DNA from 2 places in the Frankia sp. CeTa3Moorea genome. Region 2 is predicted to be linked to the other one. Evidence: riboswitches for the same ligand, from Rfam matches in the RefSeq annotation. Region 2 holds a riboswitch; the other holds the start of a gene.
The links. Region 2 has a riboswitch for cyclic di-AMP ahead of AC08OV_RS01065 (transglycosylase family protein). Riboswitches for the same ligand answer to the same signal wherever they lie in the genome.
Positions count from the first base shown of each region.

Region 1 (3,203 bases), on a different contig from region 2:
GGCACCGGCGCGAAGGGGCGCTACCTGCTCGCCGCCACCTTCGGCAACGTGCACGGTGTGTACAAGCCCGGAAACGTCAAGCTACGCCCGACGATTCTGCACGAAGGACAGGAGTACGTCGCCAGGAAGCTCGGGCTGCCAGCCGGCGCGAAGCCGTTCAACCTCGTCTTTCACGGCGGTAGCGGGTCGGCTCTCACCGAAATCCGCGAGACGCTCGACTACGGGGTGGTCAAGATGAACGTGGACACGGACACCCAGTACGCATTCACCCGCCCCATCGTGGACCACGTGTTCAAAAACTATGACGGCGTTCTCAAGGTGGACGGTGAGGTCGGCGTGAAGAAGGCATACGACCCGCGTACCTACGGAAAGCTCGCGGAGAGCAGCATGGCGGCCCGCGTCGCCCAGGCGTGTGAGGACCTACGTTCCGCCGGCACCAGCCTCGGGCGGGCATAGTCCGGGCCAGGAGCGCACGCCGGCTGGCGGGATCGGTTCGTCGGATACCGTCCGGCCGGACCGCCGGCCGGCGGACAGGAGGCGGGCAGGAGGACAGATAGCCGCCGGCCGCGAAAACGGGCAACCGGGCAACCGCCGCCGCTCGTCCGAGGGCATTCTCCGGACCCCTCGACCCGACACTCTCCATCGTTTCCGGCGGACGGAACGACCGGCACGTGGCGGACATCCGACCCGCCCCGGTCCGATGCACGACCCGCCGATTTCCCGTACTATGCCGGCCCCCACGGTTCCCCGGTCGCTCCGACGGCTGGGGGACCACTGTTTACCGGGCGAGGGACCCCGCTCCTCGCGTAACGCCGCCTCCGCTGGCGACCAGCAGGTTTCGGCCACATTAGCGGACACGCACCGGGTCTTCGGTAACCGTTCACCTACCGCCCCGCCCCACGGAACCCCTTCGTCCACCGTGGCGGCCCGACAGGCAATTTTCACAATCGGTGTTCGATCGAATCCGCCGTGTGCAAAAATCACAACGCTGCAAGCTACCGCCCGATTTCCGTTGTTTTTCTCACAAAAACAGGCTTCAACGGACGAAGCGTAGTATCAGGCCGATCACTCGCGTCGATCTCGTAGCAGGGCCGTCACACCTTTGTTGACATGTCACACATCTGGCCTGATACGGGACTCTCCGCTCATCGTCGCCCATCGGCAAACAGGATGATCGGCCAAGCACAAATGCCTCCGCACGTCGTACCGCCAGGTTGATGAGCGGGCGCGCACGCGCGATACCAGGCCGTCGGTCCCTGCTCAAGCAGGCGCGCCGAGTGTGCTCTTTTTCACGCACCCTATTCAATGCTTGGCGACTCGCCGGGTGGCGTGGTTATGGTTTTCGCCGTGCCCGGCAACAACGCCGGGCATTCGTCGGGCGGCACGCCGAATCCTGCCCCCGGCCGACGATTTCTCGAACCGGGCGGCAGGAACGGGGGACCCATCTCCGAGTATCGAAAGGATTCGATGCTCTCGGGGTGAAGCCATGTGCGACGACCACACGGAAAGGTGTTTCCGGTGCGGCTTCCGTCTCCAGGGAATCCCTGGCACGGCCGGGCAGTTCCCAGCCCGAATCCGACAGCTCACCTCGCAGGCGTGGGGAAGGACCACAAGACATGTCCGACGCACGTATCAGTGGCCGACAATGCCGCGCCGGTACCCGCAGCCGGGCCCGGGCCCTCGTGGTCGCACCCGTACTCGCGGCAGCGGTGGGCGGCACCTTCGCGCTCAACCAGCCGGCCGGTGCGGCCACCACCTGGACGGGCCTGCGGCAGTGCGAGTCCGGCGGTGACTACACGATCAACACCGGCAACGCGTACTACGGCGCCTACCAGTTCTCCGCCAGCACCTGGCACGGCCTCGGCTACAGCGGTCTGCCGCACCAGGCTCCCCCGGCTGTCCAGGACGAGGCCGCACTCAAGCTCGCCCGGCGGTCCGGCTTCGGCCAGTGGCCGACCTGTGGCCGCGGGATGGGCGCCGACCAGCTCGCGGGCGGCTCGTCGAGCTCCTCGGGCCAGGCGTCGCGCACGGCGGAACGCAGTGAGCTGACGGTCAGCCCCATCTCCGTGAGCACCCCCGTATTCACCCGTAACCTGACGACCGCACTGGCCAGGCAGGTACGCGACGACGTGCGGGCCTGGCAGGCCCGCGTCAACCATCTGGGGTATCCGATCACGATCGACGGCCGTTACGGACCACGCTCCGCCGCAGTCGCCCGCGCCCTGCAGGCCGCCAAGGGACTCGCCGTCGACGGCATCGTCGGCCCGGCGACCTGGCGGGCCACCTTCAGCTGATCCTCTCTATCAGCTCTATCAGCTCTATCAGCTGATCCATTCACTCCGTCAGCTCCGTCAGCTCCGTCAGCTGATCTGTTCACTCCGCTCCCGCGACGGGGGACGACCGCCGCGGCAACCGGGCATCCCACCCCGGCGACACCGGTCAGGGGATCTCACCTCGACGACGGGCCGGCCCGACCGGCCTCCGGACGATCTCCGGTTGACGGCCCGTACGGGCTGGCCCGTGCAACCCACCACCAACATCACCCGGACCACACCCTGACCGGCCTCCGGCAGGGCCGCTCTTCGGCAGAGCCGATCTTCGGCAAGGCCGGCGAGGAACAGCAGGACCAGCGAGCCACCTGCGGAACCTGTACGGAAGTGGCACGATTCGCGCGATCCTCACTGGTTACTCCGGACCACCCCGGTTTGCGCTCCATGAGCGGTTCTCGCTAGAGTGCCGCTCACTCGCCTCGTCGGCGAGGCCGCCCGGACGGACGCCGAGTCCTGCCCCCGTGCGAGCGGCCGGAACGAACATCAACCGCAGCGGGCAGGAGTGGGGGACCCACATTTCGGGCGCCGCAAGCGGCGTCCTTGGGGTAAAGCCGGTGCATCCCGGTCCATGGTGGAGAGCGGTTCCTACTCGCCACCCGGGGTCGGATCCTCCGGCCGGGCCATCCCAGCCCGCACCCGACAGCTCACCCCGCAGGCGACGGGATTGGACTAACATGCCCTCTGGGCGTCGTGGCGGCAGACATCGAGCACCGCAGGCCCCATCGCCCGCCGGTCGCATCCTGCGCACCACCGGCGCGGTCACGGCCATCGTCGGCAGCGGCCTCGCGGTCACCGCGGCTCCGGCGGGCGCGGCCACCGCCGATGACTTCGCCAAGCTCCGCCAGTGCGAGTCCGGCGGCAACTACGCGATCA
Region 1 is NZ_CDXDOR010000019.1:24,114-27,316, reverse strand. It holds gene fbaA (class II fructose-bisphosphate aldolase) at 1-456, shown strand, start outside; cyclic di-AMP (ydaO/yuaA leader) riboswitch at 1,375-1,610, shown strand; gene AC08OV_RS05995 (transglycosylase family protein) at 1,617-2,294, shown strand; cyclic di-AMP (ydaO/yuaA leader) riboswitch at 2,806-3,002, shown strand; gene AC08OV_RS05990 (transglycosylase family protein) at 3,005-3,203, shown strand, end outside.
Region 1: another riboswitch for cyclic di-AMP. It lies ahead of AC08OV_RS05995 (transglycosylase family protein); the one in region 2 lies ahead of AC08OV_RS01065 (transglycosylase family protein).

Region 2 (3,203 bases):
TGCGGGCCGGGGTGCCGTCGTCGACCCTTTTCATCGCCGGCGGGCTGGACTTCGACGAGCGGCTCGCCGACGCCCGCCGACTCGCCGGGCGGGCCGGGATCGCCGTGGCCGACGTCGGCCGCACGGATCTCGACCGGATGTGTGGCACCGCTCCGCATCAGGGTCTCGCCCTCGTGGTACCGCCGTTCCGGTATGCCCATCCGGATGATCTCCTCGCCCGCGCGCGCTCGTCCCCCCCCGGTCTGCTGGTGGCGCTGGACGGGGTCACCGATCCCCGCAACCTCGGGGCTGTGGTGCGCTCGGCCGCCGCCTTCGGTGCCCATGGCGTCGTCGTTCCGGAGCGTAGGGCCGCCGGCATGACCGCCGCGGCCTGGAAGACCTCGGCGGGGGCCGCCGCCCGGCTGCCGGTGGCGCGCGCCACCAACCTGGCCCGCACGCTCGTCTCCTACGCGGCGGGCGGCCAGTTCGTCGTCGGTCTGGCCGCGGGCGGCGAGGTGAGCATCGACGAGCTCACGATGGCGACCGACCCACTCGTCCTGGTGATCGGCTCCGAGGGACGCGGGTTGTCCAGGCTGGTCGAGCAGCGCTGCGACGTGAGGGTCCGGATCCCCATGGCGGGTGCGGTGGAGTCCCTCAACGCGGGGGTGGCCGCTGGGATCACGCTGGCCGAGATCGCCCGCCGCCGTCGGATCGGCTGAGCCGGCCGATCGGTGGGTCCGCCGGGTCTCCGCCGGGCGGGGCTGCGGACGTTGACCTGGCCGGCGTCGCCGTGGCCGGGAAACCGTGACCGGGAAACGTAGCGCGCAGCCCCGTGTCCCGGAGGGGACACGGGGCTGCTGGCCGCGCGCCGATCAGTACCGGCCGGGCGCGGACAGTGAAAGCTGGCGCGGGAAGTCGGGCAGCTCAGATCTTGTGACCCCAGCACGGCTTCGATGCGTACCAGGGGCTCGTCCCCTGCTGGGCGTACAGGATGCGGGCGCGGTGCCACTGCTCGGCGACGCTGGCGTGCTGCGGCAGACCCTTGCCGCCGACCCCGCGCCAGGTGCTGGGCAGGAACTGGAACAGTCCGCCGGCGCCGATGGAGTTGACCACGCGCGGGTTTCCCCCGGACTCACACGGAATCACCTTGGAGAGGAAGCGGTCGGCATTCGTCGACGCGTTGGCCGGCTGGGACAGCGCGAGGCCACCGCCGATCGAGGCCGCGAGAGTGGTGGCTGCGATCAAGGCCCGGGAACCGAGCCTGATGCGGTTGAGGCCACGAGCGAGCGAACGAGCGTTGGACATTGAGTTGCCCTTCCCCACGCCTGCGAGGTGAGCTGTCGGGTTCGGGCTGGGAATGCCCGGCCGCGCATCGCGGCTTCACCCCGAGAACGCCTTTTCGTGGCGCCCGGAATTGGTTCCCCCGCTCCTGCCGAAGGTTCGATTCTCGTCGAGCGGGGGCAGGATTCGGCGTGCCGCCCGACGAATGCCATCAGGTGACGGCACGGCAATGAACATAGCTGAGAGTGACCCAGGAAAAACAAGAGTACGTGAGGATGCACACAGTGCATCCTGTTTACTTGTTCCGATCTTTTTAATGGTGTTTCGCGCCCGCGTGCGCGCCCGATTCTAGAGGTTGTCCAGTGGGCTGGAAATCCCCAGTCCGTAGCTGGGTCGTCACGTTGACGGTAAACAATACGCGATGCGTGGAGAAACTGTTCCGCCGCGTGGTGATCAAGCCTCTGCTACCCGCTGCCGGCAATCTCTAACCAGGATCTGGAAAAATCTGTGCCGGCGTTCCGGCGGGCCCGCACCTATCGCCCGCTTTCCGGACTATACGGCACGAGGGAATCATGTCATATGTCGGATCTACCAGTCGGTGCCGGACACCCGGTCCCGGCGCTGCGTCGCCGCCAGCCGCCAGCCGCCATGCCGCCATGCCGCCCGCGAGGCGGGTGCGTTCGGGTCGGTCAGCGGTTGTAGGACCAGGCCGAGCCGGTACCCCGGTACTGCTCCACCGGGATTGGTGTGGTTCCGGCCCGCATCCGATCCGTGTAGAGCTGACCGTGCAGGTGGTCGATCTCGTGGGCGACAAGCCGCGCCAGCCCCTGCCGATAGACGGTGATGTGCCGGTTGCCGTCGATATCGGTGTGTTCGACGTGCAGCTCCAGCGGCCGGGGGACGAGGCCACGGACGTCAAAGAAGCTCAGGCAGCCCTCGTACTGCTCGTCGGTCTCCCGGGAGGTTTCGATGACGCTGGGGTTGAGCAGCGTGAGCGTGTCGCCGCCCGGGGTACGCACGATCGCCGCGGCGCGGTTGATGCCGACCTGCGGCGCGGCGATGCCCATGCCCTTGCCGAAGGTGTGCAGGGCGGATACCCGTTCGAGGGCGGAGGACAGCTCGGCGACGACCCGGCGCGCGTCCTCGGCCTCGTCGGGCAGGGCGAACGGGCGGGCCGACTGCCGCAGGATCGCCTCACCCTCCTGCACGATGCCAACGGCCGCCATCTGATCGCTGGGACGTGTTCCGGTCTCCGCGGCCGGATCACGTTCCGGCACGGTGGCCCGGAAGTTCCATTCCAGTCGGTAGCGGGCGTGCAGCGGCGGCTCGGTGGTCGACCAGGTGAAGATCCGCCGGTCGCCGGAGTCGGTGCGGGCGATTGCGGTCCGGAACGGGAAGGCATCGGCGGTCATCGACGTCTCCATGCCCCAGACCACGGGATCCAGCTCGGCCGGAAAGTCCAGCTGCACCGAGAGGAAACTCGTCGGTACCCGCACGGCACGCTGGAACCACGGCCCCCACTTCTCCCTGCTCACCTGGTAGCTGTAGTTGATCCATGCCGATTCGCCGGGATAGAGCGGAAATCGCCCTCGACTGTTCTCGAAGAGCAGCCAGACCTCCTTGAGCGCGTCCCAGTCCGTCTTGACCTGCCAGGCCATCTGCTCGCCGCCGCAGTGTGCGCTGAGCTGGAGGTCCTCCCAGCGCAGTGGATCGGATCGGTACAACCGCGCGGAGCGTTCCGGATCTCCCGGGAACCGGTCAACCGATATCCGCATCAGATACCGGGTGACCGGTTCGCTGCCGGCGTTGAGAAGACGTCTTCGCTGGTGGGCGACGTACATGCTGTCGTCGTAGCGGAGTTCGGCCCGGTCCTCCTCGACGACCAGGCCCCCCGGTCCGGGGGGGACCCGGCCCGGGCTCTCGGCGACGACGGGCCCGGGGGC
Region 2 is NZ_CDXDOR010000003.1:6,979-10,181, reverse strand. It holds gene rlmB (23S rRNA (guanosine(2251)-2'-O)-methyltransferase RlmB) at 1-698, shown strand, start outside; gene AC08OV_RS01065 (transglycosylase family protein) at 904-1,284, opposite strand; cyclic di-AMP (ydaO/yuaA leader) riboswitch at 1,287-1,453, opposite strand; gene AC08OV_RS01060 (peptide deformylase) at 1,950-3,203, opposite strand, start outside.